One region of the Dethiothermospora halolimnae genome, then DNA from elsewhere that is predicted to be linked to it. Evidence: predicted binding sites of a transcription regulator. Region 1 holds the regulator's gene; each other region holds the start of a gene.
What was found. Region 1 encodes HrcA, which represses chaperone genes, less so after heat shock. Its sites were predicted from a motif close to ATTAGCACTCNATANTATNGAGTGCTAAT; they were not measured.

Region 1 (10,952 bases):
GGAATTAGTCAGAGGAAACCTGAAGTGGCCATATTAATACTAAATGAAATGATACTAGATAATCAACCTATACAGCAGATTTCCTATATGATAGTGAAACAATTAAGATTATTATTTATGGCTAAAACCTTTGAGGAAAAAGGATATAATCCCAGTAAAATCGTAAAAAAGTTGGGGGTACATCCCTATCTAGGAAATAAAGTTTTAAAACAGACTCGAAACTTTACATCTAAGGAACTGGAAATTGGGTTAATCCATTGTCTAGAAGTAGAAAGGAAGGCTAAGACAGGCAAGGGTGATTGGAAATTATTAGTGGAGAAGTTGATAATAGATCTTGCTAGCTAACTAATCTTTATAAATATTAAAAAAGCACACCATGTGTGCTTTTAAATAAAGATTAGTTAGCTTTATTTAATGTTTTAGATAATCTGCTAATTTTTCTTGAAACGGCATTCTTCTTTAAAGTACCCTTCGCAGCAGCTCTATCCATTTTCTTTTCGATCAATCTAAGTAATTCCTTAGCAGTGTCAAGATCATTGTTCTCTATAGCGCTATCAAACTTATTAATATAAGTTTTAATTTCTGATTTTCTTTTTCTATTTATAGCGTTCTTCTTTTCAATCACTTTTATTCTTTTCTTAGCTGATTTAATATTTGCCAATAGGTTCACCCCCTTCAAATGCAATTGACAAAGGTTATTTTACCATGAACAATGATAAAATGCAAGAAAAATGTCTTATTTCTTTTATACCCAATTTGAAAAAAATTTATACTTTAGCTGTAATATTAATTATTATGGAAGGGCAGACTAAAATAGTAATATTTAAGATGATTTTAAATATCAAAGAGGTGGTAGAATATGTATGAAGTTCATACAGATTTGGCATTAGAAGCTAGAGAACTTTATAAAGAACAAAACAATGTTGAAGTTCCCGGTGTAGAAGTGGATAAGGATAATGATAAGGATTATACTATAACTAGAGTTAAAATATTAGATGATATAGGGTCCCATAAAATGGGTAAACCTAAAGGTAGTTATATAACTATCGAGGTTCCAGCCCTTAAAAAAGCTGATCAGCAATTAAAGGATAAAATTAGTAAGGCATTAGCTAAAGAGCTAAAGGCTATAGCTAACCATAAAAAGAATACTAAAACACTAATTATAGGATTAGGAAACTGGAATGTAACACCAGATGCCTTAGGGCCTAAAGTCGTAGATAGAGTCTTTGTTACTAGACATTATTTTGAAACATATAATAAGACAGAAGACGAATCCATGGCAAATGTATCTGCCATATCTCCTGGAGTAATGGGACTTACAGGGATAGAAACCAGTGAGATAATAAAGGGAATAGTAGAAAAAACAAATCCAGATTTAGTGGTGGCAGTAGATGCCTTAGCATCTAGAAAAATGAGTAGGGTTAGTACCACAATACAAATATCAGACACTGGTATAAATCCCGGTTCAGGGGTTGGGAATAAGAGAAAGGCTCTTAATAAAGAATACTTAGGTGTACCAGTTATAGCTATAGGGGTTCCAACGGTTGTAGACTCTGCTACCATGGTTAATGATACCATAGATTTAATAACAGAAGAGATGAAAAACCATTCAGAAGTTGGAACAGATTTTTATAATATGCTAGACCAAATGGATAAGAATGATAAGTATGAACTTATTAAAGAAGTACTGACCCCCCAAATGTTAAATGGCATTGTCACTCCTAAAGAAATTGATGATTTAATAAATGACCTTTCTATTATAGTTGCAAATGGATTAAACGTATCATTACATCCGGGAATAGATTTAAAAGACATAAATAAGTATCTAAATTAGGAGCCCTAGGGCTCCTTTTAATAATTGATAATTGACAATTGACAGTGGACAATTAAGGTGCAAATCGGCTTTAGCCGATTTGAATATAATATTTTAGGAACGAAGTGACTAAAATTACCTTTAATTGTCAACTGTCAATTGTAATAGTTTGAGAAAACTTATTTGATTGCATAATAATATATATAAACCCATAGTAAATAAAATTCCCTTAATCATATTTTCTCCTTTTTCTGAATATAATCAGATATAGAACTGTGTTTTTTTACTCATATTATAGATACTTAAGGCTAAAGGAGTGTTGATATGCAAAAGGGGAGAAGACATGATAAAGGGATAGTCTATATTTTTATTGCTGTAATTTGTTTGATTGTTTTTTTTATTGGTTTTAATGTAATTAATAGAAGAGGTATAGAAAATAAAAAGTATACCCAGATAAGATTATCATTGGAGAATAAAGAAGATAATTTAAATCAGTCTGTTACAGCATTTTCTAAGAGCGAAGAAGAAAAAAAAGAATTAGATATTAATAAGGTTAAAATAAAAGATGATGATAAATTTTTTTTTAGAATATTAAGTGATTCTAATATTTATTTAAAATTAGCATATGAGAAAAGGTATGGGGAAGACTCACATAGTATATTAGGAACTAGTATTAAAGAAATCATAAATAAAATAAATCCAAAATCATATTTAAAATCTCAATTTCCTGCTATTATAAACTTGTTAGATAAAGGGGAAGGTGATCAGGAAAGTGTTAAAGTTTTAAGTCAGAATAAAAGTAGTAAAAAAACTAAAGGGGAAGAAAGGAAAGTTGAAGAAGATGATGCTATTATTTTAGAGGATATTATATTTGTTGAAGATCCGGAGGAAGGGGAAAAAGGAGAAATATTAGAGACAGGTGATGATCCTAAAGAAGATGATACAATTAAAGGCATAGTAGTATCTAAACCAACTGATATACAGGCTATATCTTATAATAGAAGTAAACCTTATATATTAATGTACCATACCCACGGAACTGAGGCTTATTTACCCTATAAGGCTAATCAATATCATACTAAAGATAGAAGATATAATGTTACAACGGTTGGAGAGGTATTATCTAAAAATCTTATAAGTAAAGGGCATAATGTAAAGCATGTAGAGACATTTCATGATATACCCTCTTATAATAAATCATATATAAGATCCTTATCCACTGCAAAAGAGGTCCTTAAGCAGGAAAAAAATTTAAAAGTAGTTTTTGATGTTCATAGAGATGGGGTGGCCGATAATGCATCCTATTTAAATAAAGCTAAAAATGAATCAAAAATAAATATAAATGGTAAATCTGTGGCTACTTTTTCCTTAGTTGTAGGACCTGATAGTAAAAATAAACAACAGGTATTAAATTTTAATAAATATATTAAAAGGGTTTCTGATAAATTATATCCTGGTTTATGTAAAGGGATTATAATAAAGCCCAGTGGTAGATATAATCAATTTTTAAGTGATTATTATGCATTAATAGAAGTTGGTAGTAATCTAAATACAGTTGATGAAGCTAAAGAATGTGCTAAGGTATTATCAGAAATAATAGATCAAGTGATAAAAGGGATTAGTATATAATCCCTTTTTTTTTAAAAGGATAAATGATATAATATTGATTAGTTTCACCATTTGAAGGGGCGATAAAAATGAAGAAGAAAGAAATATTTGAGTGGTTAAAAAGTATAGCAATAGCGGTTATAATAGCAGTGATAATTAAAGCTTTTGTATTTAATACCACCTATGTATTAGGGTATTCAATGTATCCCACTCTCCATGATAAGGATAGGTTATTTACTAATAAGATAGGCTATCGTTTTGGAGAACCTGACAGAGGGGATATAGTGGTGCTGAAGGCACCGGACGATCCTGAAAAGGATTATATAAAAAGGGTCATAGGTATAGCTGGAGATAGGGTAGAGATATATGATGGTAAGGTGTATCTAAACGGTAAAATATTAAAAGAAGACTATTTAACAGGAGATACTTATACGAACACCTACGGTAGAAGCCATTGGAAGATACCCGATGGACATGTTTTTGTTCTTGGTGACAATCGTAGCAAAGGTGCTAGTAAAGACAGTAGACACTTAGGTTTTATTCCTGTGTCTTCTATTAAAGGTAAAGCTATATTTAGATATTTTCCCTTTAATGACGATTTTGGCAATCTATATAAATAAAGGATATTTATTAAATTACTATACTTATATAAACATTTAGAATTGGCAATAATAAGTATGGTGATGTTTATGGGTGCGCGATTAAAAAAATATAAAGAAAAGAAATATGAAAAAAGAAGAAAAAGGATAAAACGATTATCGATAGTAGTTTTATTTACTTTTTTCCTTTTAGGATTATATACAGTAGACTGTAACTTCAGGAAGCTTATGTGTGTTGAGGATAAAAAGGTTTTTGATTATAGCAATAATAATGACATCTATACAGTTCATATTATGGGTAGTGATTATGATATAAAAAAAGAAGCTATAGATAATATGGTTAACAACATTAGAGTAAAGGTCAATGATATTATATTAGATATTCAATCGGTAATTGATAATTTATTAAAAGACTAAATCCGGGCTTTGCCCGGTATTTTAATATATATTAGAATACCTATCCATATATCTTTTATCAATTGTATAGTTGTGTTATAATTGTTAAGGACTACTTCCAATTCATGAGGAGGAAAAATATGGCTAAAAATAGACAAGATAGAGTTAGAAATTTTTCGATAATTGCTCATATAGACCATGGAAAATCGACACTAGCAGATAGATTGATTCAAAAAACTGGTTTATTAACTGAAAGAGAGATGAAAGAGCAAGTTTTAGATAATATGGACTTAGAGAGAGAGAGAGGAATAACAATAAAGTTACAAACTATTAGATTAATATATAAATCTGATGATGGGGAAGAATACATATTAAATCTTATCGATACCCCAGGACATGTTGACTTTAATTATGAGGTTTCAAGGAGTTTAGCTGCATGTGAAGGAGCTATATTAGTAGTTGATGCAGCTCAGGGAGTTGAGGCTCAAACCCTTGCTAATGTATATTTAGCTTTAGAACAGGACTTGGAAATAATTCCAGTTATTAATAAAATAGATTTACCTGGAGCTAGGCCTGAGGAAGTGAAAAAAGAGGTAGAGGATGTTATTGGTTTAGATTGCTCCGATGCACCCTTGATATCTGCTAAAAATGGTATAAATATAGAAGAAGTACTAAAGAGCATAGTAGCTAAAGTTCCTGCTCCAGGTGGAGATAAAGAAGAACCATTAAAAGCCCTTATATTTGACTCTTATTACGACACATATAAAGGTGTTATTGCTTATATAAGGGTTATGGAGGGTTCTGTAGAACCTGGTATGAAAATAAAAATGATGTCCACAGGTAAAGAATTTGAAGTAACAGAGGTAGGAATATTAGCACCGAACCAAGTTCCAATAGACAAGTTATCCTCTGGAGACGTTGGTTATGTATCGGCTAGTATGAAGGATGTAAGGGATGCAACTGTTGGGGATACTATAACTGATGCTAAAAACCCCACAAATAAACCTCTTCCAGGATATAAGGAAGTTACTTCCATGGTGTATTGTGGTATATATCCAGCTGAGGGGGAAGAGTATAACAATGTAAGGGATGCCCTTGAAAAGTTACATGTAAATGATGCAGCCTTAACCTTTGAAGCTGAGTCATCGGTTGCTTTAGGTTTCGGTTACAGATGTGGATTTTTAGGTCTTTTGCATATGGAGATTATTCAAGAAAGACTGGAAAGGGAGTTTGGTTTAAATATTGTAACCACAGCACCTAGTGTTGTTTATAAAGTTAAGAAAAATGATGGGGAAATGGTAGAGATACAAAACCCAACAAACTTACCAGAACAGTCGGAGATAGAATATATGGAAGAACCTATAGTTGATGTAAGTATTATGTCACCCACTGATTATGTTGGTCCTATAATGGAACTGTGCCAAGATAAAAGGGGAACTTTTAAGAACATGGAATACCTTGAGGAAACTAGGGTATCTATGCATTATGAAATGCCTTTAAATGAAGTTATATATGACTTTTTTGATGCATTGAAATCAAAAACTAGGGGTTATGCATCCCTTGATTATGAATTAAAAGGATATAAACAATCGGATTTAGTAAAAATGGATATATTAATTAATAAAGAATTGGTAGATGCCTTCTCCCTAATAGTTCATAGAGATAAGGCTTATGAGAGGGCAAGAATGATAGTTGAAAAATTAAAGAAAATTATACCAAGACATATGTTTGCCGTACCAATTCAGGCTAGTATAGGTTCTAAGGTAATAGCAAGGGAAACTGTTAGAGCCCTTAGAAAAGATGTGTTGGCAAAATGTTATGGTGGAGATATTTCAAGAAAGAAAAAATTACTTGAAAAACAAAAAGAGGGTAAAAGAAGAATGAGACAAGTTGGTAACGTGGAGGTTCCCCAAGAGGCCTTCCTTGCAGTACTAAAATTTGACGATGACAAATAAAAGCAGCCTAGCTGCTTTTATTTTTGCATAATGATATTATGCTTGCTCTTTGCACTGAACAAAGAAGCACCGACGGTGCCTTTGTTCTATTAATGAAATTTTACGACCATAGTGAGTAAAATAACCATAACTATTCTCTATTCTTTATTATTTATTATTTAAAATAAATGAGGTGAATTATAATGAAAGAAATAGCTCTATATATACACATTCCCTTCTGTCAAAGCAAATGTTATTATTGTGACTTTAGCTCCTATGCAGACAAAGAATATTTAGTCGACAAATATATAAAATATTTAAAAAAAGAACTAGATATGTATATAGAAAAGTTAAATGATTATTCTATAAAAACCATATTCATAGGTGGTGGAACACCATCGATAATAAATCCTGAATACATTAAAGATGTATTAGATTATATTAATAATAAATTTAATACTAACTTTCTATCAGAAATAACTATAGAGGCTAACCCAAAGACTATAACCGAAGATAAGCTCAAAGTTTATAGAGCCATAGGAATAAATAGAATAAGTCTAGGGCTTCAGTCAATGGATAATAAGTTACTTAAAAAAATAGGTAGAATTCATACAAAGGAAGACTTTATAAAAACATATAGTTTAATCAGAAAATATGGATATAATAATATAAATGTTGATATTATGTTTAACTTGCCAGATCAAACTATAGATGATGTTTTGAAAACCTTAGAGGAAGTAGTTGAATTAGGTGTAGAGCATATTTCCTTTTACAGTATGAAACTAGAAGAAAACACTCCCTTCTATCATCAATATGAGAAGGGAAAGCTAAATCTTCCAAATGAGGAGGATGAAAGGGATATGTATCATAAAGCTATAGATTTTTTAGAAAAAAATGGATATAAACATTATGAAATATCTAATTTTTCCAAGGAAGATTATCAATGTACCCATAATCTCTTTTATTGGCAGCTTAAACCCTATGTGGGTGTGGGCTTATCAGCCCATTCCAATATTTTTGATAAGAGATATGGAAACCACATTGACTTTGAAAAATATTTTAACTCTATAGACAATAATCAATTTCCCATTTGTGAACAAGAGTATATAAGCACTGATGTAAAAAGATCAGAGTATATGATATTGGGATTAAGACTTATAAATGGAGTTAATAAAGAGGAATTTAAAAAAATATTTAATAAAGACTTAGAAGAAATATGGTCAAAAGAGATCGAAAAATTAGAGAACCAGAAATTAATAAAAGTTAATAACAAGAATATTAAACTTACTAGAAAAGGGTTAGATTTAAGTAATAGAGTATTTGTAGAGTTTATGTAAAAGTATAATTATAAAATAAAAGAACTTTTTTGAAAAAGGTATTGACAAAATAGAATATCAGTGATAATTTAAAGACATAAACATTAGCACTCGACATACAAGAGTGCTAATAAAAACAAAGTTAAGTTATTGTAAGTGTTAATTCCTGTAATTATCTGGGGTGATAACATGAAGCTTGATGATAGGAAATTAAAGGTTTTACAAGCAGTCATCCATAGTTATATAACCAGTGCTGAACCTATAGGTTCAAGAACTGTATCAAAAAAATATAACTTGGGGGTAAGTTCCGCTACTATAAGAAATGAAATGTCAGATTTAGAAGATCTAGGATTTCTATTGCAACCTTATACATCGGCAGGAAGAATACCCTCTGACAAAGCATATAGGTTATATGTTGACAACCTAATGAAATCAAGTGAAATAGTATTGAAAAAAAGAAAAGATATTAAGAAAGATTTATTAACAGAAATCAATGAAGTAGATAAGGTTCTTCAAAATGCTGCTAAGATTTTGTCGAAGGTTACTAACTATACGTCCCTTGCTATAGCACCTCAAGTAAAGCAAAGCAAGTTAAAGCGAATAGAGCTAATACCCATTGATGATTTTAGGGTTTTAGTAGTCATAGTTAACGAGTCTGATGTAGTTAAAAATACTATGTTAAGGGTAGAGGAAAATCTATCAGAAAATCAACTTACTAGAATTTCTAAATATCTTAATCAAAAACTAAAGGGCAAACCTATAGAAAGTCTTTATAAAGAGGTAGAGTCTGGACTAATTAAAGAGATGTATAACTATAAAAGAACCATTGAAAGTTTGATTCCATTGGTAAACCAATCATTGGACAATATAAAGAAAGAAACCATATATTCAGAAGGTGTTACTAACATATTTAATTTCCCTGAATATAATAATATATCCAAGGCAAAATCCTTTATTTCTTTTATTGAAAATAAATCATCCTTATTGGATATACTTTTAAATGATGGTTTTGATGATATTCAAATAAAGATAGGTAAAGAAAACTGTTATGATGAAATAAAAGAATGTAGCTTGATAACAGCTACATATAGAGTAAATGGTAAAACCATAGGTAAAATTGGTGTGATAGGTCCAACTCGTATGGAATATTCAAAGGTAATATCCACTGTTAAATCTATAGCAATGGATTTAGGTGATATAATAACAGATAACTTTACCAAATAGGTGTGAGATATAATCTTGCACCTATATAATGTTGGTAATTGCTTCTGAGTTTAAATGAGTGAGGTGATATTATGAAACATGATGATACTGAAAAGGTAGATATAAAGGATGAAGAAAAAGTAGATAGTAATCTTGATGCAGTAAAAGAGGAAATGGAAGAAGAAGTTAAGGATACTGATAAAGATTATAAGGAAATGTATGAGAAAATGCAACAGGAATTAGAACAATTAAATAACAGGTTTTTAAGACTACAAGCAGACTTTAACAACTATAAAAGAAGAACAGAGGAACAGAAAGAAAAAATATATGCCTATGCTAATGAGGAATTGGTTATTAAGCAGCTAGAGGTATTGGATAACTTTGAAAGGGCTCTATCAGCAGAAAAAGAAAGTAAAGAAGGATTGTATCAAGGGGTAGAGATGATATACAACCAATTAATAAATACATTAAAGAGCATAGGTGTAGAAGAAATCAAAGCTTTAAATGAAAAGTTTGATCCTAATCTTCATCATGGAGTGGCTAGAGAGGACTCAGAGGATCATGAAGAAGATATAGTATTAGAAGTATTTCAAAAGGGTTATAAGTTAAAAGATAAAGTAATAAGACCAAGTATGGTTAAAGTATCAAACTAAATACATAAGGAGGTATATATATGAGTAAGATTATTGGTATTGATTTAGGTACAACAAACTCATGTGTGGCAGTTATGGAGGGTGGAGAACCTACGGTAATTGCCAATGCAGAAGGTAATAGAACTACACCATCAATTGTAGCCTTTACTAAGGATGGTGAAAGATTAGTAGGAGAAACGGCGAAAAGACAGGCTGTTACAAACCCCGATAAAACAATTAGTTCAATAAAGAGACATATGGGTACTGAACATAAAGAGGTAATTGATGGTAAGGATTATACTCCTCAAGATATTTCAGCTATGATATTACAAAAACTTAAGTCAGATGCTGAAAATTATTTAGGAGAGAAAGTAACTGATGCTGTTATAACTGTACCGGCATATTTTACAGACAGTCAAAGACAGGCTACAAAGGATGCTGGAAAAATTGCGGGATTAAATGTTAAAAGAATTATAAATGAGCCAACTGCAGCATCTTTAGCATATGGTTTAGATAAAGAAGAAGAACATCAAAAAATAATGGTATTTGACCTAGGTGGAGGAACATTTGATGTTTCCATATTAGACTTAGGAGATGGAGTATTTGAAGTTGTGTCAACTAAGGGAGATAATCATTTAGGTGGAGATGACTTTGACCAAGTTATAATAGATTACCTAGCAGAAGAGTTTAAAAAGGAAAATGGAGTAGATTTAAGAAAAGATAAGATGTCATTACAGAGATTAAAAGAAGCTGCTGAAAAGGCTAAAAAGGAATTATCCACTGTAATGTCAACTAATATAAATCTACCGTTTATTACTGCTACCCAAGAGGGACCAAAGCATTTAAATATGGACTTAAAGCGTTCTAAGTTTGAGGAATTAAGTTCAGACCTAGTTAGGAGAACATTAGAGCCAACAAAAAATGCTCTAAAGGATGCTGAGTTAAGTCCATCAGATATAGATAAAGTTATATTAGTTGGAGGTTCAACTAGAATACCAGCAGTACAAGAAGAGGTTAAAAAATTAATAGGTAAAGATCCCCACAAGGGTGTTAATCCTGATGAATGTGTTGCATTGGGAGCAGCTATCCAAGCAGGAGTGTTAAGTGGAGAAGTTAAGGATGTATTATTACTAGATGTTACGCCACTTTCTTTAGGTATAGAAACATTAGGTGGAGTATTTACTAAGTTGATAGAAAGAAATACTACTATACCTACTAAGAAGAGTCAAGTATTCTCGACTGCTGCCGACAATCAAACGGCTGTTGATATACATGTTCTTCAAGGTGAGAGGGAAATGGCAGGCGATAATGTTACATTAGGTAGATTCCAGTTAACAGGAATTCCACCAGCACCAAGGGGAGTTCCACAAATCGAAGTTACTTTTGATATAGATGCCAATGGTATAGTGAATGTTTCTGCAAAGGATAAAGGAACAGGAAAAGAACAAAAA
Region 2 (10,952 bases), on a different contig from region 1:
TCCTCCATGGTCTACTCTGTTATTAAGAAATCTACTTAAAAATAGTGAATTTAAAAATCAATTTATTAATACCTTTGCAGATAGATTAAATACTGTTTATTCCACTGAAGTTGTATTAGATAAAATTGAGAAGCTACAGAAAATTTATTATCCTAATATACAAACTCATATTAACAAGTGGGACCTGCATAATAAAACTATTGAAAACTGGAAAAAAGAAATAGAAGTTTTAAAAAGTTTTGCTATTAAAAGACCTCACTATATGAGAAAATTTATTATTGAATATTTCCATTTAAAAGATTTGTGTAATATAACTATTAATATGAGTGAAGGTGGTTTTATAAAAGTTAATTCTCTAGAGATAAGAAAGAGTAATATTCCATGGAAAGGTACTTATTTTAAAGATATTCCTATAACCCTAGAGGCTATACCAGATCCAGGTTTTACATTTGTGGGCTGGGAAGGTAATAAAGATTACCAGAATAAAAGTCCTAAGATACATTTATCAGAAACTTATAATTTAAAAGCAACTTTCAAGAGGTTAAAAAATGATTAGTCTAACTCAAGACTAGGGGATGATTTTTATTAAACTAAATAAAAAAATAATTATATTATCTTTAATTATAACTATATTTATGTATCCTAAAACAATAGTTACAGTGATAAATATGGGAAAAGATGTTTATATAGCAAGGAAACTTAGTATCTATAAAACAAAACCTAAAAGTCCAACTACCATTAGCAATGATAAAGCTAAAATTATCTTTATGTTTGATGGTGGTCATAAAAGTATTTATAGAGATGTTTATAAAATAATGAATAAATATAATTATAAAGGTAACATACCAATTATTCCATCTATGATTGATGATAAAGAGCATTTGTCTTATCAACAACTCTCATCATTATATCTGGAAGGTTGGAATTTATTAAACCAGTCATATTATCATAAAAAAAATATGTACGATAAATGTAATGAACTTCTTTTAGATTTTGATAAAGGAAAGCAATGGATGGACAATAGATACCTCGGTAAATTTAGTGACATGATAGTAGTACCTTATGGAGAAATTAATCCTTACCTTATTTACCAACTTAAAAATTCTGGATATAGTAATATCAGAACATCAGATAATATAATTGTTCTAAATAGTAGAAAAATTCAATATTTACCAGTAACTACTATACACTTATTGTCAAGTCTAACCGTTAATGAAGTAAAAGATAAACTCTTAGAAGATTATAGTAAGAATAATATCTTTATTCTTGTTCTGAATAAAATTAAATATAATAATGATGAATATTACTTAAGCTATAGTAAAAAAGATTTTCAAAGTATTATTAAATTTATATATGAAAATAATGATAAATTTCAAGTTATAACTTACTCTCAATTATTCTAAAAGACAGGCAAACATTTTTATACTATACAGTGTAACTTATTGATTTTATAATTTATTCTTAGTATAAAAAACTGTTTAGGAATATATTCCTAAACAGTTTTTTATTATATTGTAAAATAATGTATATAAACTTTATTTCATAATTTTAGAGATATTATTTGAAAACTCTATAGGATCATCTATTGGTAACCCTTCAATTAATAATGCCTGATTATACAATAAGTCTGTATATAATTTAAGTTTGTCATTATCCTTTTCATAGGCATCCTTTAATGAATTAAACACCTCATGATTAACGTTTATTTCTAATATTTTATCGGCTTGAACTTCTTGATTATTGGGCATTGATTTTAATATTTTTTCCATTTCTATGGATACCTCTCCATCATTAGCCAAACACACAAGGTGATTTTTTAATCTTTTTGATGCTCTAACCTCTTTTACTTTACCATCTAGTATATTCTTCATTTTTTCAAATAATTCTTTACTCTCTTTATCTTTACCCTCAGAGCTATTTTCGTTTTCTTCAGAGTCTATACCTAAATCTCCACTAGATACGGACTTAAATTCTTTGTCTTTATAGGACATTAACATTTTTATAGTAAACTCATCTATTTCATCAGTAAAGTATAGTATTTCATATCCTTTTTCCGATACCATTTCAGTTTGAGGTAATTTTTCAATTCTTTCCTTTGACTCCCCTGAAGCATAATAGATGTACTTTTGATCTTCAGCCATCCTTGAAACATATTCATCTAGAGTTACCATTTTTTCTTCTTTAGAAGAATAATACATTAATAGGTCTTTTAAGAAATCTTTATTTGCCCCAAATTCTTCATATACACCATATTTTATCTGTCTACCAAAGGATTTATAGAACTTCTCATATTTATCCCTTTCATTTTTTAGCATTTTTTCTAATTGGCTCTTAATTTTTTTCTTAATATTTTTAGCTATAACTTTTAACTGTCTATCATGTTGCAGCATTTCTCTAGATATATTAAGGGATAAATCTTCAGAATCCACCATCCCCTTAACAAAACTAAAGTAATCAGGAAGAAGATCTTGACATTTATTCATTATTAATACTCCATTTGAATATAGCTCTAGACCCTTTTCATACTCCTTTGTATAATAATCAAATGGGATATTTTCAGGAATGAATAATATAGAATTATATCTTACAAGACCATCAGCTTTAATATGTATATGCTTTAATGGTTTATCAAATCCATAGTGCTTTTCGGCATAGAAATTTTCATAGTCTTCATCAGTAAGTTGTGATTTATTCTTTTTCCATATTGGGACCATACTATTTATAACTTTCTCTTCAGTTACATCTTCATACTCATCTTCTGCTCCCTCTTTAAGTTTGCTTTCAGTTATATCCATTTTGATTGGATAACTAATGAAGTCAGAGTATTTTTTTATAATGGATTTTAGTTTATATTCCTCTAGATACTCATCATAATTCTCATCTTCTGTATTTTCTTTTATTTTTAATATAATATCTGTTCCAAAGGAATCCTTATCACACTCTTTAATAGTATATCCTTCTGCCCCTTCTGAATGCCATCTATACCCTTTGTCACTGCCAAAAGGTCTAGTTATAACAGTTACATCTTCAGACACCATAAATGCGGAGTAAAAACCAACACCAAATTGTCCTATGATATCATGGCCATCTTTCATCTCATTTTCACTTTTAAATGCTAAAGACCCACTTTTAGCAATAGTTCCTAGATTATTTTCAAGTTCCTCTTTTGTCATACCTATCCCTGTATCAGAGACCTTTAATATTCTTTTTTCTTTGTTTGGTGTTACTTTTATATAATAATTTTCTTTATTAAACGTTAATGAATCATCAGTCAACTCTTTATAATACATTTTATCCATGGCATCACTGGCATTGGAAATTAACTCCCTTAAAAAAATCTCCTTATGGGTATAAATAGAATTAATCATCATATCCAATAATCGTTTTGATTCTGTCTTAAATTCTTTTTTCATTGCGTTTCTCTCCCTTCATAAAATTGGGGAATGAATTCCCCTCTACATTACCGAGGTTTATCCCCTATGATTAGATATAAGTAGCTTCGAATTCATTCGAAGGTTACCTAAAAAAAATAGTTAGCACTCTATAATAATGAGTGCTAATTATTATATAACACATTATTATTCCTATGTCAATAAATTCAATTTTTTTATTACCCTTACGTGATTCATTTAGTATTATAATCTCAATTTATGAAAGAATATAGATAACATTATAGAAAGGAGGTTTTTCAATGTCAAAAAAGTTTATTAATCCCAATGCTAGAAAAGCTTTAGAAGAAATGAAAGCTGAGATAGCCAATGAACTCGGTATAGTACATGAGGAAAATGTCGACGGGGGAAATAAGACTTCTAGAAACAACGGTCATATTGGAGGTTCTTTAGGTGGTAATATGACTAAACGGCTAGTTGAAATGGGAGAAAATCAATTAATCAACCATAGAAATAATTAACCTAATAAAAAGCCTGAGAAATTCCTTTCTCAAGCTTTTTATATTTATTTTTTATTTATCTCCTCGGTCAATCTAATAATCTCATCTACCATATCACCAATGTATTCTATGGTATTTAAAAGAGGTTTGTCTGTAGTTATATCAACTCCAGCCATTTTAGCAAGTTCAACAGGAGCCTTTGTTCCTCCTGCCTTTAATACATTTTTCCAATCCTCTACAGCCTTTTCCCCTTCATTTAATATTCTCTGACTTACTTCTGTAGCTACCGTTAGTCCCGCACTATAGGTGTAAGGATAAAGTCCCATGTAGTAGTGGGGCTGTCTCATCCAAGTAAGTTCGGCCCCTTCATTTATAGTTACAGAATCTCCCCAGAACTTTTCCAATACTTCCTTCTTAAGTTCACTTAGTTTTTTAGCATGAACTGAGCCACCTTCATCAATTATCCTATACACTTCCCGTTGATATGCTGCTTCCAATAAATGGGTTACAAAGTTATGATAGTATGTATTACTAATCATAGAAGATAATACCCATCTCTTAAATCTAGGATCATTTTCTTGTTTTATTAAATAATTAGTTAAAAGCATTTCATTTATTGTAGATGGTGCCTCAATAAAGTATAGTGATGGTGATTCATTAAAAAGATTATTGTGTTTTTGGGAAAACATGAAGTGACCTGCATGTCCTAACTCATGTACTAGAGTAAACACTTCGCTCATAAGACCATTCCAAGAAAGTAAAATATATGGATGTATTCCATAGGGTGTAGCACAGAATCCCCCTGTGGATTTACCCTTATTTTGAGCAAAATCAACCCATCTTTCATCATAAGACCTCATAACAAGATCAAGATAATCCTCACCCATAACTTCTAATGCACCTTTTATATACTTCTTAGACTCTTCTACAGTCACCTTAGGATCATAGTCTGGATCTATAGATACCTTTAGATCTGCAAAGGTCATTTCTTCTAATCCATATATTCTTTTTATAAGTTTTGCATACTTTCTCATATGGGGGGCTAATTTCTCCATTATAACATCAATCTGTCTGTTATATAACTCCATATCTACTTTCTGATCAAATAATAAATAGTCAAATACAGAGTCAAAATTCTTCATACTAGACATAATTTTTTCTTTTTGTACTTGCGTTTGATATGCAGTGGCAATAGTATTTTCATATTCTTTTATCTTTTTTGAAAATTCATCAAATGCCTCTCTTCTTACCTTAGTATCCTTATCTCCTTGATATGAGTTTTCAAATAATACAAAGCTAAGGGGATACTCTTTTCCATTTACATCAAATTTATCAAAATCCATGTCAGCTAACTTAGCTTGATTATATATGCTATATGGAGCATCTAATACTGGAGATAGACTAGCAAATGCCTTTTCCACTTCTGGATGTAATGTATGGGGTTTACTTCTTTTTATATCCTCAAGATAAACCTTATATTTGTCGGTATTATTTATAGCCTCTTCTAATACCTTATCGTCAACCTCCTTTAATTCACTTTCTATAAATGTTATTCTACTAAAACATTCTGATAATATACTATTATTTTTATTATATCTAGTTTGATTATCAACATCTGTTTGATCCACTGAAACTGCTAAAGAAGCATAACTCCCTGTTAACAATGCTTTTATATATAACTGTTCATATTCTTCTATACATTTTAAAATAATATTTACATTATTTAACTTACCTTTATATTTATTCTCTATTACCTTAGAACCTTCCACAGCTTCATTTAACGTTTGCTCATAGTCATCATCTGTTTTGAAAATATGGGATAAATCCCAAGTTAATGATTTATCTACTTCACTTCTTTTCTTTAACTCATTACTCACATTAATCTCCCCTTCTTAATATATTTATTCTATATATTTAAGTTCTTTATTTAGCATTATGTTTCCTTCTTTATTTATTTTTTATATGAAAAATACTACATCTTAGATTATAATTTAAGATGTAGTATTTCTTATAAGATTAATAATTATCTTTTATTATATTGTTTCTTTACATTTAATGTCAACATTTCTCTTATATACTTTCTATTAACCTTTAATACCCTTTCTATTTATCATTACAAAGTTTAAAATTAAAAACATTAATATCAATATTAATATATTATACTTATTACTAAAATTCCCTTTTATAAGACTAAGAACAAAAAACTCTTTAGTATATTTTCCCAATGTGAAAAATTCAAATGCAAAGTAACTAAAGGAAACTAAATATCCTGCTGAAAGTTTTTCTGTAATATTTGCTACAGTTAATCCTATCATCCCAAAATATACAGAAGAAATGAAAATTCCAAAAGTTACCTTCCAAATAGAAAATATCCCTCCTTGTAATCGTGCAATTAAAATAATACCTAGTATCATCATAAAAATTAATGTCATTATTAATACTAATCTAATTACAAATATAAACAAATTAGATACTTCCCTTATATAAATTAGTTGTTCTACATTGTTCTCCTCTTCTATCCTACCTATATAAGTAAGCAAAATTACACCTAATATTGGTAAATACATTTCTCCTATTCTAGATATTTCTCCATATGAAAGTCTTTTAAGGCTAAATAAAGCAGGTGTCAGTAATATTATTATAAAAGCAGCTAAAATATTCAGATTACAAAGAATTTTTATATTATATCTACCCAGTTCTTTTCTTGATCGTAAAAAATTCATCTCCCCTACCCCTTTTCCACTCAAATACTAATACTGAAATTATTAATATAGCTATTGACAATATTACATAAAAAATCCTATTAGTGATAATCTGTGGTCTCCACTGAATATACTGTTCATATTTTCCTGAGCTATTAAATCTAATCATAAATTTATCTAAACCATAATCCCCTGATAAAGGTAAAACCGACCTACTAAATAGAATAAATTGAAATGGAATTGCTACTATTCCATTTCCAAATACTATAGATATAATAAACCCAATCGATAAAGTAAATAATATTGTAGGAACTATCCATATAATTGTATACTTGTAAAACGCAAAATAATCTATCGTATAATTATTAATACTAGCTATCTTAGTAAACATTATAGTAGCATGGGTAGCTACAACAATATAACCAATAAAAACACTAACAAATAACCCTATATATTTTGCTAATATATATTTAAAAGATGAAATCTTCCTACTATATATTAAGCCATCCATTTTACTTCTTTTATCCCTAGTAATAACAAAAGCCGATAAAAATATTAAGTATATACCTGCAGTTATCCCCATATAATCGGCAAATAACCTTCCATATCCCCTTGTTAGTTTATCCTTTTCCATTAGAATATTAAAATTTTCTAGTGCTTCTTCGTAGGATAATCTTTTTCTTGTAATCATATATCTATATTCCGAATCATAATATGTATCACCTCCTAGTTTTTTATCAACTTCTTCCATTAAATCTAAATAATCTTCATATGTTATATCTATTTTTAAGCCTTTTTCTTGATATCCATCAATAGATATTTTTTTCATGGTTTTTTTTAGAAAATCTATTTGTTCTTGTGATAACTTTACAGTTTTATTCATAACAGTACCATGTATTAATGTCTCTTTATTTTTATAATCCCTGTATAAAGAGGAATACACTGATTTCATTTCTTCCATATGACTCACATCATATGTATATCCATAATAATTATTATATCCATTTTCTTTATTAGGTGGTGTAGGTTTGATAGAATCTGGTAAATCCCCTATAAATTGAGTATGATAAGAAAATATTAAAATAATTATAAATAAATAAAATGTTATACTTTTAAATTGTTGTTTTATTTCTTTGCCTATTAATTCAAAAAACATATCTACACCCCCTTAACCAATTTCATATAAGCATCTTCTATAGATGGTTTAACCAATTTAGCTTCATTTATGGGCTTATCCTTTGATAAGAACCTAGTTTTTATTAATTGGCCTTCAGATACAGTGGATATTATGGTATAATCCCTTCTTATACTATCCAAATTTTCCCTATGCATGTTTGCAGTCCACACACTTTCTTCTGCCGTTTTTATAAGCTCATTGGACTTCCCACTATATAATAAGCTACCCTCTTTCAATATAGCTAGATTCTCACATGTAAATTCAACATCTTCTACTATATGGGTGGATAGTATTACTATTCTATCATCAGAAAAATCCCTAAGTAAATTCCTAAAGTGTATCCTTTCCTCAGGATCAAGTCCCGCTGTAGGTTCATCTACAATTAATAGTTTAGGATTATTTAATAATGCTTGAGCTATTCCCAGTCTTCTTTTCATCCCACCAGATAAAGCTTTGACTTTAGTCTTTAAATGATTTTCCAAATTTACTTTTTCTAATAATTCCATTATTAAACTCCTTCTTTTGGACTTTGGAGTAATTTTTGAAAGTAGTGCTAAATAATCCATTGTTTCATATACGTTCATAGATGGATATACTGAAAACTCTTGAGGAAGATATCCCACTATTTTTCTTATTTCCTTTTTATTTGTTATATTTATATCATTTATATAAATCTCACCTTCAGACTTTTGTGTTAATGTGGTTAATATTTTGATCAAAGTGGTTTTACCTGCACCATTTGGTCCTAATAATCCTAACATTCCCTTATTTATTTCTAAGTTAATATCCTTTAACGCAAAGTTACTTCCATATTTTTTACTTAATGATTTTATACTTATCTTCATTTATAGATCACCTCCAAATAAACTAGAGTTTAATATTCTTTCATATAAAGTGCCTATGGCTAAAATAAAACTAATAATATACTCTAAAGTAACATTTTCCCTCATCATAACTAGGACTAAACAAACTGTAACTATTGTTATTGGAATAAAAGTTATAACTATTTTTTTATTTCTTTTCCTAATTTTTTTTCTATTTTCCTTTACCTTTTCTTCTTCCCATTTTTTATATTCTAAATATCTTACCTTATTCCAAACACCTTGTAAAAAATCTTTATTATTCTTTTCATCATACATAACTAAACCTCCCCTTCTAAAAGGTTTTTAAGTTTTTTTCTAGCACGATAAATAAGTATTTTCACTTGAGTCATATTTTTATTCATAATCTTAGCAATTTCCTTATAACTTAGTTCTTCATACTCCACCAAATATATTGCCATACGATAATCCATTTTCATTTGATTAATTTTTTCTATAACTGTATTTTTTCTATCTTTATTAAAAAATGATTTCTCCGGTGTATCTTCAGTGGTTAAACTAATTTCTTTAACGGGAATACTATGATTTTTTCGTATATAATCTACAGATTTATTTCTTATAATCGAATAAAGGTATGATTTAAAAGAATACTTAGGATCATATCTGTCTCTATAGACATATATCTCAGCAAAACTTTCCTGTACAATATCCTCTGCAAGATAGTAATCATGAAGATATTTTTTTGCAAAGTTGATTCCCTTCTGTCTATATTTTATGATTAAGTTTTCAAAACTTTTGGGATTTCCAGATTTAAAGCCCTCTAATAATATTTTATCTTCATTCATCTTGCCACCTCACTTTTCATTTCATCCTATATTCGTATTTTATAATAAAAAGTTACAGTTAAATTTATATTTTATAAATTTTTTATCATTTATAGTATAATTTTCTTCTAAACATGAAACAACCACCATCCTAATTAGGATGATGGTTGTTTCATGTTTAGAAGCTATTTCTTTAATAAATCTCACTAGTGTTCAATAATTTAAAAATATTACCATTGACTTTTATAACTCAAATGCTCAAAGCTAAAAAATAAGCAATTTACGATATTGGTATATAATACCAATAAAAATGAGCGTAGTTTCCCGGTAGGGATAAGCTGTAGTCTTATATGGAATTATTTTCTATATTTTATCCCCCTAGCCATAATGCCCAACTAAAGATATCTTTATTGACTAATTCAGTTATTGAATACTTTATTAATCTTCTAATTTTTAATAAGCCGTAGGCTGAGTTAGAGTGATCCTTAACTAGCTTTAGCATAATAAATGTGATAATAGCTGTAATTATTTGCATCATAACAGCATTTAAACTATGGCCAATAAACCTTTTAATTTTTAAATTTTGTTTTATCCATTTAAAGAATAATTCGATTTCCCAACGTTTTTTGTATAACCATGCTATTTCTTCACTTGACAAAGTAAAATTATTGGTTAGAAAAATTAGTTCCTTGTATTCTGAAGTTATTACCTTTACAATCCTATATTTCTGTTTTGTTTTATTACAATCATTACCAAGGTACACTATTTTATCATAAATAATTTGAGTTTCTTTATCTAATAACTGAGTTTCTGAATAAGTAACATCTAAACTCTGAACTTCAGAAGCAATAGCATTATCTTTTAATCTAGTAATAAATTGTTTCTCATTAGAATCTAATTTGTCGAATTTTTTATAGTCAATATATGCTTTATCATAAATATAAATAGCATTTTTTTCAGTCATTAGTTCATCTAACTTTGTTTTATCATGTATCTTAGCGTTTGAGACAATAATTTGTTCAGGAACACCCTTAGCAAGGTCAAACTTTGTGTGAAGCTTAATTCCAGCTTTAGTGCTACGGAACTTAGCCCACTTAAAGTAAGTGATAGCCATACTTATAGTAGATGAATCAATTAATTTTATCGCCCCAAATTTTTTTAGCTTTTCATCTATAGTTATAGATTTTAATGCTGTATTGATTAATTCATTCATTATGGGAATTAAAATTTCATAGTTTATGTTGTTATTGTAATGTGATAATGACCCTAGGCTAATGCCTTTAATTAAACTTTTTAGACCAGAATTCGATTCCATAAAAGAATGTATATCTCTCAAGCTATCTAACTTTGCTAAGTGAAAATAAATGAGAGCTTTTAAATGATTTTGAGCTATATTGTAATCAATATTCATTTTAAATGTAGACTTTTTCAAAGTATTCCAGTTAATGATATCTATAAATTCTTCGAAAAGTTTGATATAATTACCCATAGTCAGTAACCTCCTTGGTTGATATGGTTATGTGGTAATTATATTAAACC
Region 3 (10,952 bases), on a different contig from region 1:
TTCATTATTTCTAAAGCAGAGTCCATTGAAATACCTTCTTGAGCTGTTATTAGATTTTCTTTAGTCATAACCCCACTTATTTTTTTAGTTGTATCGGTTTCAAACCTTATGTCCCTATTTGTTATTATTCCAATTAGCTTTCTATTATCATTTACTATTGGGACTCCTGATATATGATATCTCTCCATTAATTCCAATGCATCTGCCACAACATGATTTTCAGATAAATAAAAAGGATCGGTTATTACACCATGCTCTGATCTTTTAACCTTATCTACTTCCATGGCCTGAGCTTCTATTGACATATTTTTGTGAATTATTCCAATACCACCTTCTCTAGCCATAGCTATAGCCATTCGAGCCTCTGTTACCGTATCCATTCCTGCACTCATTATAGGTATATTCAGTTTTATTTTTTTAGTAAGCTTTGTATTAACCTTTACATTTTTAGGCAAAACTTCTGATTTAGCTGGTACCAATAAAACATCATCAAAAGTTAAGCCTTCTCCTAAAAATTTTTCCATAATATTACACCCCTTTCGCCGAAGCTTTGCTTCGGAATTTTAAATTATAAATTATAAATTTTAAATTGATTTAGTTACATAATTTGGGATTGCTAGTCTTTCTTTGTTTCTTATTTAATTTATTTTCGGCCCATTCCCGCCACTTTCAGGGCGGGTGGACAGGGCATGCCCTGTCCCTACGCATGCCGAAACTTTGCTTCGGAATTGTTAATTTTTAATTGTTAATTGTTAGTTTTGGTGATCCAAAGTTTATGCCTTGGAGCACCTTGAAAATTTTAAATTGTAAATTTTCTTCGTTACTAGAGAATTCATAATCCCACAGTTTTTCACCTTCTCTAATTTTATTGGTTGGGGGATTACGAATCCCCCAACAACGGAATATAACGTAGCTTCGAATTCATTCGAAGGTTTCCTTATTTATTCTCTATTCTTTATTCTTTGCTTTTACAATTCTTCTTTCTTCTTTACCCATTCTTCTTTAAAAAAAGGTTGCTTTTAGAAAAATGATATATATACAATATTGTACATATATCATTTCTCTAGTTTAAGTTTAGGTTTAAGTTTAAGTTTATAAAAAAAACACACAGACTCCAAGAGTGGAATCTATGTGTTAGTTCTATCACAATAGAATAATTCCACCCATAGTCAGATAATTATCGGTTATCCGGTAGATACTCCCCAGCCATATTCCAGGGTATATATGAGTTTAAAAAAATATTAATTTCAACTGTTTAATTTTTATACATACTAACAAAGAATTTCTACATTGTCAATCTTTTTTCTAAGTTTTTTAATTTTCTAATTTTTCACTAACATTACTCAAAGCCTCTTTATATACATCTTTCAAAGGTATATTTTTTATTTTAGCGATTTTTTTACATTCCTCATATTCAGGAGCATACTTTAATATTTTTCCATCTTTTAATCCTAGCTTTACCGTTATTTTTCCATACTTAGTTTTTATCTTTATAAACTCTCTATCTAATTTTTCTCTGTCCACTTTATACTTTCTAATACCTAATGTTGTTGTTTCATTAAATAATATATTTTCTAAAATGCCACTATCCTTTATATAGCACAGTACACTTATTTTTGAACCGGGTCTATTTTTCTTCATAATAATATTGGTTAAATATACATCCAGTGCTCCCTTTTCAAATAACAAGTCAAATAGATGGGAATATATCTCTGGGTTCATATCATCAATATTAGTTTCTAAAACAACTAAATCCTCTTTAGTTTTTTTTTAGCTAAATTTACCCTTAATACATTGGTTATCTCGAGGTCTTTATCCCCCAAGCCATAACCTATTTTTTCTATTACCATCTCTGGCATAGGTATAAAGTCCTTAGCTAAAGCCTTTATTATTGCAGCTCCCGTTGGAGTTACAAGTTCACTTCTTATACCTTTTTGATATACTGGTATTCCCCTTAATATATCAAGGGTAGCCGGTGCTGGAACCGGAATTTTACCATGGGCACAATTTACAAATCCAGTACCAACATGTAGTGGTGATGAATATATCTCATCAACCCCTAATTTATCAATACATATTGCTGCACCTATTATATCAACTATTGAATCAATTGCTCCAACTTCATGAAAGTGAACCTCTTCTATTGGCTTATCATGGGTTTTAGCCTCTGCCTTTGCCACATATGTAAATATCTCTTTACTAAGTTTTTTTACATTATCATTTAAATCACTATCCCCTATTATGTGTTCAACATCATGGAGATTTCTGTGGTGGTGATGTCCATGATGTTGATCGTGGCTGTGGTGCTTATTGTCATGATCATGATTATGTCCATGGTTATGTCCGTGATTGTTATCACCATGGCTTTCTAATATAACATTGAAATTAGTACCTGTTATACCATTTTTCTGCCCTTTTTTTATATTTATCTTATAGCCATCCACTTTTATCTTTTTAAGCTCATTTAAAAACTCATCTTTGTCAACACCTAAATCAAGTAAAGCCCCAATGGTCATATCACCACTTATACCTGATAGGCAATCGAAGTATAGTATTTTTTTGTCCATGTTTTCATCTCCCTCTTTAATAATTAATAAAATCAGCGATCTAATTTTGCCACCATCTTGTGGGGGGGTTATGCAGTTGACAATTGACAGTTTAAGGTATAAATCGGTTGAAACCGATTTAATATATAATATTTTACGACCAAAGGGAGTAAAATCACCTTTAATTGTCCACTGTCCATTGTCAATTGTCAATTATTTTTAACAAAACCTCCGAATGAATTCGAAGCTACTTTTGCTTTTGACTATTAACTATTAGTTATTAACTGTTATCTATTTTTCTCAATTTGCCTATTAATAGTACTAGCCAGATATCCTGCTCCAAATCCATTATCTATATTTACAACTCCAACACCACTGGCGCAGCTATTTAGCATGGCTAAAAGGGCAGCTAGACCGTTGAAGTTTGCTCCATAGCCTATACTGGTTGGCACTGCTATTACTGGCTTATCAACCAGCCCTCCAACTACACTGGCTAAGGCCCCTTCCATACCTGCAACTACGATTATTATATTTGCTTCATCTAGTTTTTCCCTATGGGATAATAGTCTATGTATTCCAGCAACCCCCACATCATAGAGTTTGTCTACACTATTGCCTAAAACCTTAGCAGTTATATAAGCCTCATCTGCCACTGGTATATCGGAAGTGCCTCCCGTTACAACTAGTATTTTACTATCTGTTGTTCCAATTTCCCTTTTTTTAACTAGAACTATTCTAGCTAGCTCATGGTACTCCACATCATCGGTTATTTCTTTTATTGCATTATATATATCAATATTTGCCCTAGTTAATAATATATTATTTTCCCTTAATAACATTTTCTCCACAATACCCTTTATATGTTCTATAGACTTTCCTTGACAATATATAACTTCAGGGTATCCATTTCTAAGACCCCTATGATGGTCAATCTTAGCATAACCTAAATCTTCAAAGGGAAGATCCTTAAGTCTATCCATAGCAGAATCTATATCCACATTACCATCTTTTACACCTTCCAGTATCTTCTTTATATCTTCATTTGTCACTTCAAACACCACCCTCTTTTTTTAAAGAATAGATAATAGAGAATAAAGAATAGATATGGTGCAAAGTGGCCTAGGACACTTTGTTTCTATTCTAATAAAATTTTACGACCATCGGGAGTAAAATCTCCTTATCTATTCTCTATTCTTCATTCTTTATTCTTTGCTTTTATCTTTCTTCTTTCTTACTTTACACTTTCTTCTTTAATGAAAGTGTTCATTTTCCCTTGACTATATCCCTCTAAATCCATTGTTACATAGGTAAATCCAATCTCTTTTAATTTACCCGATATCTTGTCCATTAATTCCATATTAAAAAATTTATTTCTTTCATCTCTAGAAACTTCTATTCTAGCCATATCCCCATGATGTCTTACTCTATATTGTTTAAAACCTATACTACTCAAATAGTCTTCAGCATTTTCGATCATTTTAAGTTTATCTTTAGTTATCTCTTTATGGTATGGAATTCTCGTTATAAGACAAGCAAATGCTGGCTTATCCCACGTTGGTAACCCTAACTTTTTAGATAATGCCCTTATATCATCTTTAGTAAATCCAGCTTCTTTTAATGGACTTTTAACTTCCAACTCTTCTATAGCTTTCATTCCTGGTCTATAATCTCCCAAATCATCAACATTGGAGCCGTCTAATACATAGTTAATTCCTAAGCTTTTAGCTTCTTGTTTTATTGATGTAAATACTTTTTTCTTGCATATATAGCATCTATCAGTTGGATTATTTTTAAATAGATCCTTAAACTCCCTCTCATTTATCTTAATCATTTTATGATCTATTCCTATTGATCTACTAAACTCCTTAGCTTCATTTATCTCCCTAGATGGATGCATTGGACCTAATACAGTTATTGCCTTAGCATTATTATCTAATACATCATAACATACTTTTGATAAAAGGGTACTATCTACTCCCCCTGAAAAAGCTACAACTACTTTTTTTAATTCTTTTATTATTTGATGCAATTTCTGGTATTTTTCTTCTAATGACATCATTTCACTCCTTATAGCTTTATTAATGTATATTATAACATAATTTTCATTTAAACTATTTTATTGTTTGTCATTTCATTTATTTCATGCTATATATTATGGTTATTGTTAAATAATAATATTACAAATAAATCTATCGATTTTCATAACGGAGGGATATTATGGCCAACATTAGCTCAAAAAGAGAATTAGATACCAAGTTACTTTCACTATTAGAGGAACAATTAAACGAAGAAGCTTTACTTTATAAAAAATATTTAAATCTAGCTGGGTCTTTTTTAGATTGTGAGCTAAAAAATATCTGCCATGAAGCAAGTAAGAAACATAGGGATAATTATCATCTATTACTATCTTACTTAATCTAAAGAAGAATGGGTAAAGAAGAAAGAAGAATTTTAAAAGCAAAGAATAAAGAATGGAGAATAAAGAATAAATATGGAAATCTTCGAATGAATTCGAAGCTACAAATTTTGTTATGTAGGGGCTGAATATATTCAGCCCTCTCGCCCTGAAAGTGGTGGGAAAGAGCCGAAAATAAAATTGGTTTAAAACAAAAGAATAACTAATAACCAAAAAACTATAAACACCACCAATCCTGTTGTTGGGGGATTCGTAATCCCCCAATAACGAAGACATAAAACCAATTTATAATTTAAAATTTACAATTTAAAATTCCGAAGCGCCGGTCCAAGGCAAAAACTTTAAATCACCAAAATTAACAATTAACAATTAACAATTAAAAATTAACAATTCCGAAGCCACCGCTTCGGCGAAAGGGGTTTTATCATGTTTAATAAAACTTTATCAGAAAAGGATCTTCTATTTGATTTAATGTCATCGGAAAAAAAAATATGCAATGATTATAATAATGCATTAATGGAATCATCATGCCCAGTTTTACGAAATATTTTTTCTGAGTGTCTATCTAATAACCAAAAAAACGAATTCTCTCTATATGATGCCATAGATAAACGGGGCTGGATTAAAACAAAATTAGTCAGTGATAGGGAAGTTAAGGATGTTTATAATAAGTTTAGCAATTTGATATAGACAAAAGCGACCGGAAACGTGGTCGCTTTTTTAATTGTTAATGGTTAATTGTTAATTATTGGAGGTTTAGGGTGATTGATGATACCCTTAGCTTATGTGGAATTGGATATTATCTAAGGCTTAAACTAATTTTGATCACTTCTTCTTAAAATATTAACTCCTAATATCAACATCAATAACCAAAATGTAAGTCTTATTATTTTTATTTTTAAGTCATCAAAACTATTAACAATACTAAATGATAGTAATAAGGTGCCTATTAAACCAGGGATAAATGAAATATATCCTAGATATACAAACCATCCTTCAATCTTCTTAGTTCTAATAATGTCTATATTAAAAAGTATTAAAGCTATAATTTCTATTATGCCTATTTCCATAGTTACCTCCTTTATATGGTATTATTAACATTATTATACCATAAGTGTTTAGACTTCAATATATTGAAACTTTAGACTCTCTTTAGAAGACCTATTATACTGTATATTATATTCCTTAAAATAGTTTTATTACTATTCTATACTATAGGGCATTAAAACAGGCCTGAATATATTCAGGCCTTACAAAGTTGGGGGATTACGAATCCCCCAACAACGAGGGAATTATATAAAAACCCTCTATCACCAAACCAATTAACAATTCACAATTAAAAATTAACAATTAAAAAAGGTGGCATGCACTTCGCCACCTTTTTTAAACTACATCATTCCTGGCATTCCGCCGCCCATTCCTGGCATTCCGCCACCCATTGGGGCATCATTTTCTTCTTCTTCATCGGCAACTACACTTTCAGTGGTTAATACCATAGCAGCTACTGATGCTGCGTTTTGTAGTGCTGATCTTGTAACTTTAGTTGGGTCAACTATACCAGCTTTTATCATATCTACATATTTTTCATTTAATGCATCAAAGCCAATACCTTTTCCTTCTGCTTTTATTCTTTCCACTATAACTGAACCTTCTAATCCAGCATTTTCAGCTATTTGTCTTACTGGCTCTTCTAGTGCTCTTCTTATAAGCTTAATTCCTGTTCTTACATCACCTTCAACTTCATCAATTAACTTTTCTACAGCTGGAACTACATTAAGTAATGCTGTTCCACCACCGGCTACTATACCTTCTTCTACAGCAGCTCTCGTAGCAGCTAAAGCATCTTCTATTCTTAATTTTTTCTCTTTCATTTCAGTTTCAGTTGCTGCACCAACTTGGATTACTGCAACTCCACCGGCTAACTTAGCTAATCTTTCCTGTAATTTCTCTGTATCAAATTCTGAAGTTGATTCTTCTATTTGAGCTTTTATTTGTCTTACCCTATCTTCAATGGCACTTTCTTCTCCAGCACCATCAACTATAGTGGTGTTCTCTTTTTCTACTTTAACTGTACTAGCTCTTCCTAACATTTCTAATGTAGTTTCTTTTAAGTCATATCCTAACTCTTCAGAGATAACTTCTCCCCCTGTTAATGTAGCTATATCGCTTAACATTTCTTTTCTTCTATCACCAAATCCAGGAGCCTTAACTGCAACACAATTGAAAGTTCCTCTTATTTTGTTTACAACCAATGTTGCTAAAGCTTCCCCTTCTATATCTTCTGCTATAATTAACAGTTGTTTGCCCTGTTGTACTATTTGCTCAAGTACTGGTAATATATCTTGAATATTTGTTATTTTCTTATCTGTTATTAATATATATGGATCTTCCAATAAAGCTTCCATTTTTTCTGTATCAGTTGCCATATATGGTGATAAATAACCTCTATCAAACTGCATACCTTCAACTACATCTAAAGTAGTTCCCATAGTTTTTGATTCCTCTACAGTTATAACACCATCTTTTCCCACCTTTTCCATAGCTTCTGCTATTAAGTTACCTATTTCTTCATCAGCTGCTGAAATAGATGCAACTTGAGCTATTGATTCTTTATCAGCTATTTGTTTTGAATCAGCTTTTATTCCTTCTACTGCAACATCAACAGCCTTATGTATACCCTTTCTTAAGATCATTGGGTTTGCACCGGCTGCAACATTTTTAAGTCCTTCTCTTATTATAGCTTGAGCTAATAATGTAGCTGTAGTAGTACCATCACCTGCAACATCATTAGTTTTTGTTGCTACTTCTTTAACCAGCTGTGCCCCCATATTTTCATATGGATCTTTAAGTTCTATTTCCCTTGCTATAGTAACACCATCATTAGTTATAAGTGGTGATCCGAATTTTTTATCTAAAACAACATTTCTACCCTTTGGTCCTAATGTCACTTTAACTGTATCTGCTAATTTATTAATACCCTTTTCCATGGCACGACGAGCATTTTCACTAAATTTTATTTCTTTAGCCATAATTTATTCACTCCCTTTTCGATTTATAAAGATTTAAATATAACCTTATTACTCAACAACTGCTAAAATATCTATTGACTTCAATATAGTATATTCTTCACCATCTGCTTCAACTTCTGTTCCTGAGAACTTAGAGAATATAACCCTATCTCCGACTTTTATTTCACCTTTTTCTTCTACCTTTGGTCCTACTGCTATAATTTCAGCTATTTTAGGTTCTTCCTTAGCTGAGTTAGGTAATACTATCCCACTTTTTGTAGTTTCTTCTTTTTCAACTTTTTTAATTACAACTCTGTCACCTAATGGCTTGATAGTCATTTTATTACCCTCCTTATTTTGTATAATAAATTTAAATTCATTTACTTACTTTTTATTATTAGCACTCAACATTAACGAGTGCTAATACTTACAATTAATATATTACATAATAGACTATTACTTAGCAAATCCCGTAAAAGCATAAAAATAACCACCAACTGTGATTATTCTCAATTATTGCTATTTTTATTCATATATCTCCCATTATTTATTTTTTTCATAACAAGTTTAGTTTAGAGAATAAATAATAAAGAATAGAGAATAGATATGGAAACCTCCGAATGAATTCGGAGCTACTATTTTATAAAAAAATAATGAACAACTTAGGTCCAGGCATGCCCTGTCCCTACATAATGAAATTTTACGACCAACGGGAGTAAAATCTCATTATCTATTCTCTATTCTTTGTCTTTATATTTCTTCTTTCTTCTTTACCCATTCTTCTTTAATCTAATGTAGCTTCGACTTCAGTCGAAGGTTCCCTCATCTATTCTTTATTCTCTATTCTTTATTCTTTAAACTAAAGGTTCATAATAGCATAATAAACCAACGGTATAAATACTGCTGGTAACATATTCCCCACCTTTATTTTTTTTATCTCTAATATATTTATTGATATAGCCATAATAAGTATACCTCCAACGGCCACCATATTGGCTTGAACAGATGGTTCTAAAAGATAATCTTTTAAATAAACTGCAGAAATAGTTATAAGCCCTTGATATAAAAACACCGATACAGAAGAAAACATTACACCTATTCCTAAAGTAGATGCAAATACTATAGCTGTAATTCCATCGATTACTCCCTTTGCAATCAATGTATCGTGCTCCCCTGTAAGACCACTTTTTAAAGCCCCTGTTATTGCCATAGCTCCAACACAATAAATAAGAGAGGTTGTTACAAACCCCTTTGAAAAATTAGAATCACCTTTGCCCATCTTTTTTTCTATAAAGTCACCAAACTTCTCTAAATTTTTTTCTATATTTAGTAATTCTCCAATAAAACTTCCTATTGCTACACTTAATATAACCAATAAAGTATTTTCAGCCGTAAGGGCATCCTTTAGCCCCAATACAATAACCGTAAGACCTAACCCATTTATTATAGTATCCTTATAGTTATCCTTTAGTCCATTTTTAAGTAATACCCCTATCAGGGCCCCTACAATAATTAATATAGAATTTACAACAGTTCCTAGCATATTCTTTTCTCCCTTTTCATAAATTAGAGAATAGATAATAAAGAATAAAGAATAAATATGGTTATTTTACTCCCTGCGGTCGTAAAATTCTATTATATAAGTTGGGGGATTACGAATCCCCCAACAACACGATAGGAGCTTTGACTTCAGTCAAAGGTTTCCTTATCTATTCTTTATTCTCCATTCCTTTATTCTTTGCTTTTTAAAATTTCTTCTTTCTTTTTTACCCATTCTTCTTTAAATTAAGTTCCCTTGCATAATAAAACAAATATTGCTGAGCGAAGCCTGCATATTTACCAAATTTATTTTGAGCATATTTTTGTATATCCTTAAGTTTGGTATCCTCATCTAGATAAAAGTATTCCATAACCCTTTTTACCCATACATCTATTGGGAAAGCATCATATTTATCCATTGAAAATAACATAATACAATCTGATACTTTAGGTCCTACCCCAGAAAATAACATAAGTTCTTTTCTAGCATCCTCTGTTGTTAGATTTTTAATTGCATATATGTCCATTTGACCACTGGCTACAATATCTGCTGCATTTACTATATATCTTGCCCTAAAGCCTGTTTTACAATTTTTTATATCTTCCACAGACTTTTCTGTAATATCTTCTGGTTTAGGGAAACTGTAATATTTCTTTCCATTGTATTCCTCTATATATTCACCATATTTCTCACTCAATAATTCAATTGCAGCCTTTATTCTAGGTATTCTATTGTTTGCCGATATTATAAAGGATATTAAAATTTCCCAAGGGTCTTGATTTAATATTCTTATTCCATAGCCAAAGTCCGTTGATTTCTTTAATACTTCATCCCTAGATAATTCTTCCTTTATAGCTTTATAGTCCCTATCTAAATCAAAATATTCATACCAAATATTATTGAAATCCTCTCTATTAGTATTAGACAAAATAATATTATTTTCCTCTTTTTTCACGTTAATAACTTTTTCATGGGCTACCCCAGTATAACTTCCATCATCCTCTTCATTCCATCTAAAACATTGTCCACACTCAAATATATGTTTAGGTTCAAAGTCACTCACATTTTCTATTATTATTTTATTATCTTTCTCTATTATATTATAATCCATAGTTTTTCCTCCCTATTATTTTGAGTCTTAGCTTAAGTCTTAGTTTGAGTAAAAGCTTTGTTAAAGGCAAAGCTAGTTGTATTTACTAAGACTAAAACTTAAGCTAAAACTGATTTTTCCTATATATATAAATATAACCTTAATATATCCTATTAAACACTATTAACTCCTACAATAACTCCATAAACTCTTTAGCAGCAGCTGATACTGGAAAATTTTTATGGGTTACTAATCCTATACTTCTTTTAGGCATTTTCTCTTTTGTTTTTATTTCATATAGCTCTTCTTTTTCTAGTTTATCCTTTATAAAATCCTTTACTACATAAGATAT

Region 2: the regulator HrcA is predicted to act here: its motif matches at 3,533-3,561, upstream of htpG (molecular chaperone HtpG).
Region 3: the regulator HrcA is predicted to act here: its motif matches at 8,367-8,395, upstream of V6137_RS02635 (co-chaperone GroES).

The regions. Positions count from the first base shown of each region.
Region 1 covers NZ_JBAKFX010000002.1:125,645-136,596, reverse strand. The annotation lists gene holA (DNA polymerase III subunit delta) at 1-345, shown strand, start outside; gene rpsT (30S ribosomal protein S20) at 398-670, opposite strand; gene gpr (GPR endopeptidase) at 860-1,834, shown strand; gene spoIIP (stage II sporulation protein P) at 2,138-3,442, shown strand; gene lepB (signal peptidase I) at 3,511-4,041, shown strand; gene V6137_RS01610 (hypothetical protein) at 4,084-4,437, shown strand; gene lepA (translation elongation factor 4) at 4,557-6,371, shown strand; gene hemW (radical SAM family heme chaperone HemW) at 6,554-7,687, shown strand; gene hrcA (heat-inducible transcriptional repressor HrcA) at 7,856-8,890, shown strand; gene grpE (nucleotide exchange factor GrpE) at 8,962-9,522, shown strand; gene dnaK (molecular chaperone DnaK) at 9,543-10,952, shown strand, end outside.
Region 2 covers NZ_JBAKFX010000005.1:94,234-105,185, forward strand. The annotation lists gene V6137_RS03470 (CotH kinase family protein) at 1-556, shown strand, start outside; gene V6137_RS03475 (polysaccharide deacetylase family protein) at 576-1,403, shown strand; gene htpG (molecular chaperone HtpG) at 1,536-3,413, opposite strand; gene V6137_RS03485 (alpha/beta-type small acid-soluble spore protein) at 3,692-3,910, shown strand; gene pepF (oligoendopeptidase F) at 3,955-5,766, opposite strand; gene V6137_RS03495 (hypothetical protein) at 5,974-6,612, opposite strand; gene V6137_RS03500 (ABC transporter permease) at 6,578-7,747, opposite strand; gene V6137_RS03505 (ABC transporter ATP-binding protein) at 7,750-8,613, opposite strand; gene V6137_RS03510 (hypothetical protein) at 8,614-8,907, opposite strand; gene V6137_RS03515 (RNA polymerase sigma factor) at 8,910-9,434, opposite strand; gene V6137_RS03520 (IS4 family transposase) at 9,784-10,902, opposite strand.
Region 3 covers NZ_JBAKFX010000004.1:64,381-75,332, reverse strand. The annotation lists gene guaB (IMP dehydrogenase) at 1-524, opposite strand, end outside; purine riboswitch at 1,147-1,248, opposite strand; gene larC2 (nickel pincer cofactor biosynthesis protein LarC2) at 1,315-1,722, opposite strand; gene larC (nickel pincer cofactor biosynthesis protein LarC) at 1,749-2,567, opposite strand; gene larB (nickel pincer cofactor biosynthesis protein LarB) at 2,834-3,595, opposite strand; gene larE (ATP-dependent sacrificial sulfur transferase LarE) at 3,778-4,602, opposite strand; gene V6137_RS02655 (hypothetical protein) at 4,764-4,967, shown strand; gene V6137_RS02650 (spore coat protein) at 5,389-5,652, shown strand; gene V6137_RS02645 (hypothetical protein) at 5,778-6,032, opposite strand; gene groL (chaperonin GroEL) at 6,351-7,991, opposite strand; gene V6137_RS02635 (co-chaperone GroES) at 8,040-8,309, opposite strand; gene V6137_RS02630 (DUF554 domain-containing protein) at 8,830-9,513, opposite strand; gene V6137_RS02625 (DNA-3-methyladenine glycosylase family protein) at 9,737-10,621, opposite strand; gene V6137_RS02620 (LysR family transcriptional regulator) at 10,791-10,952, opposite strand, start outside.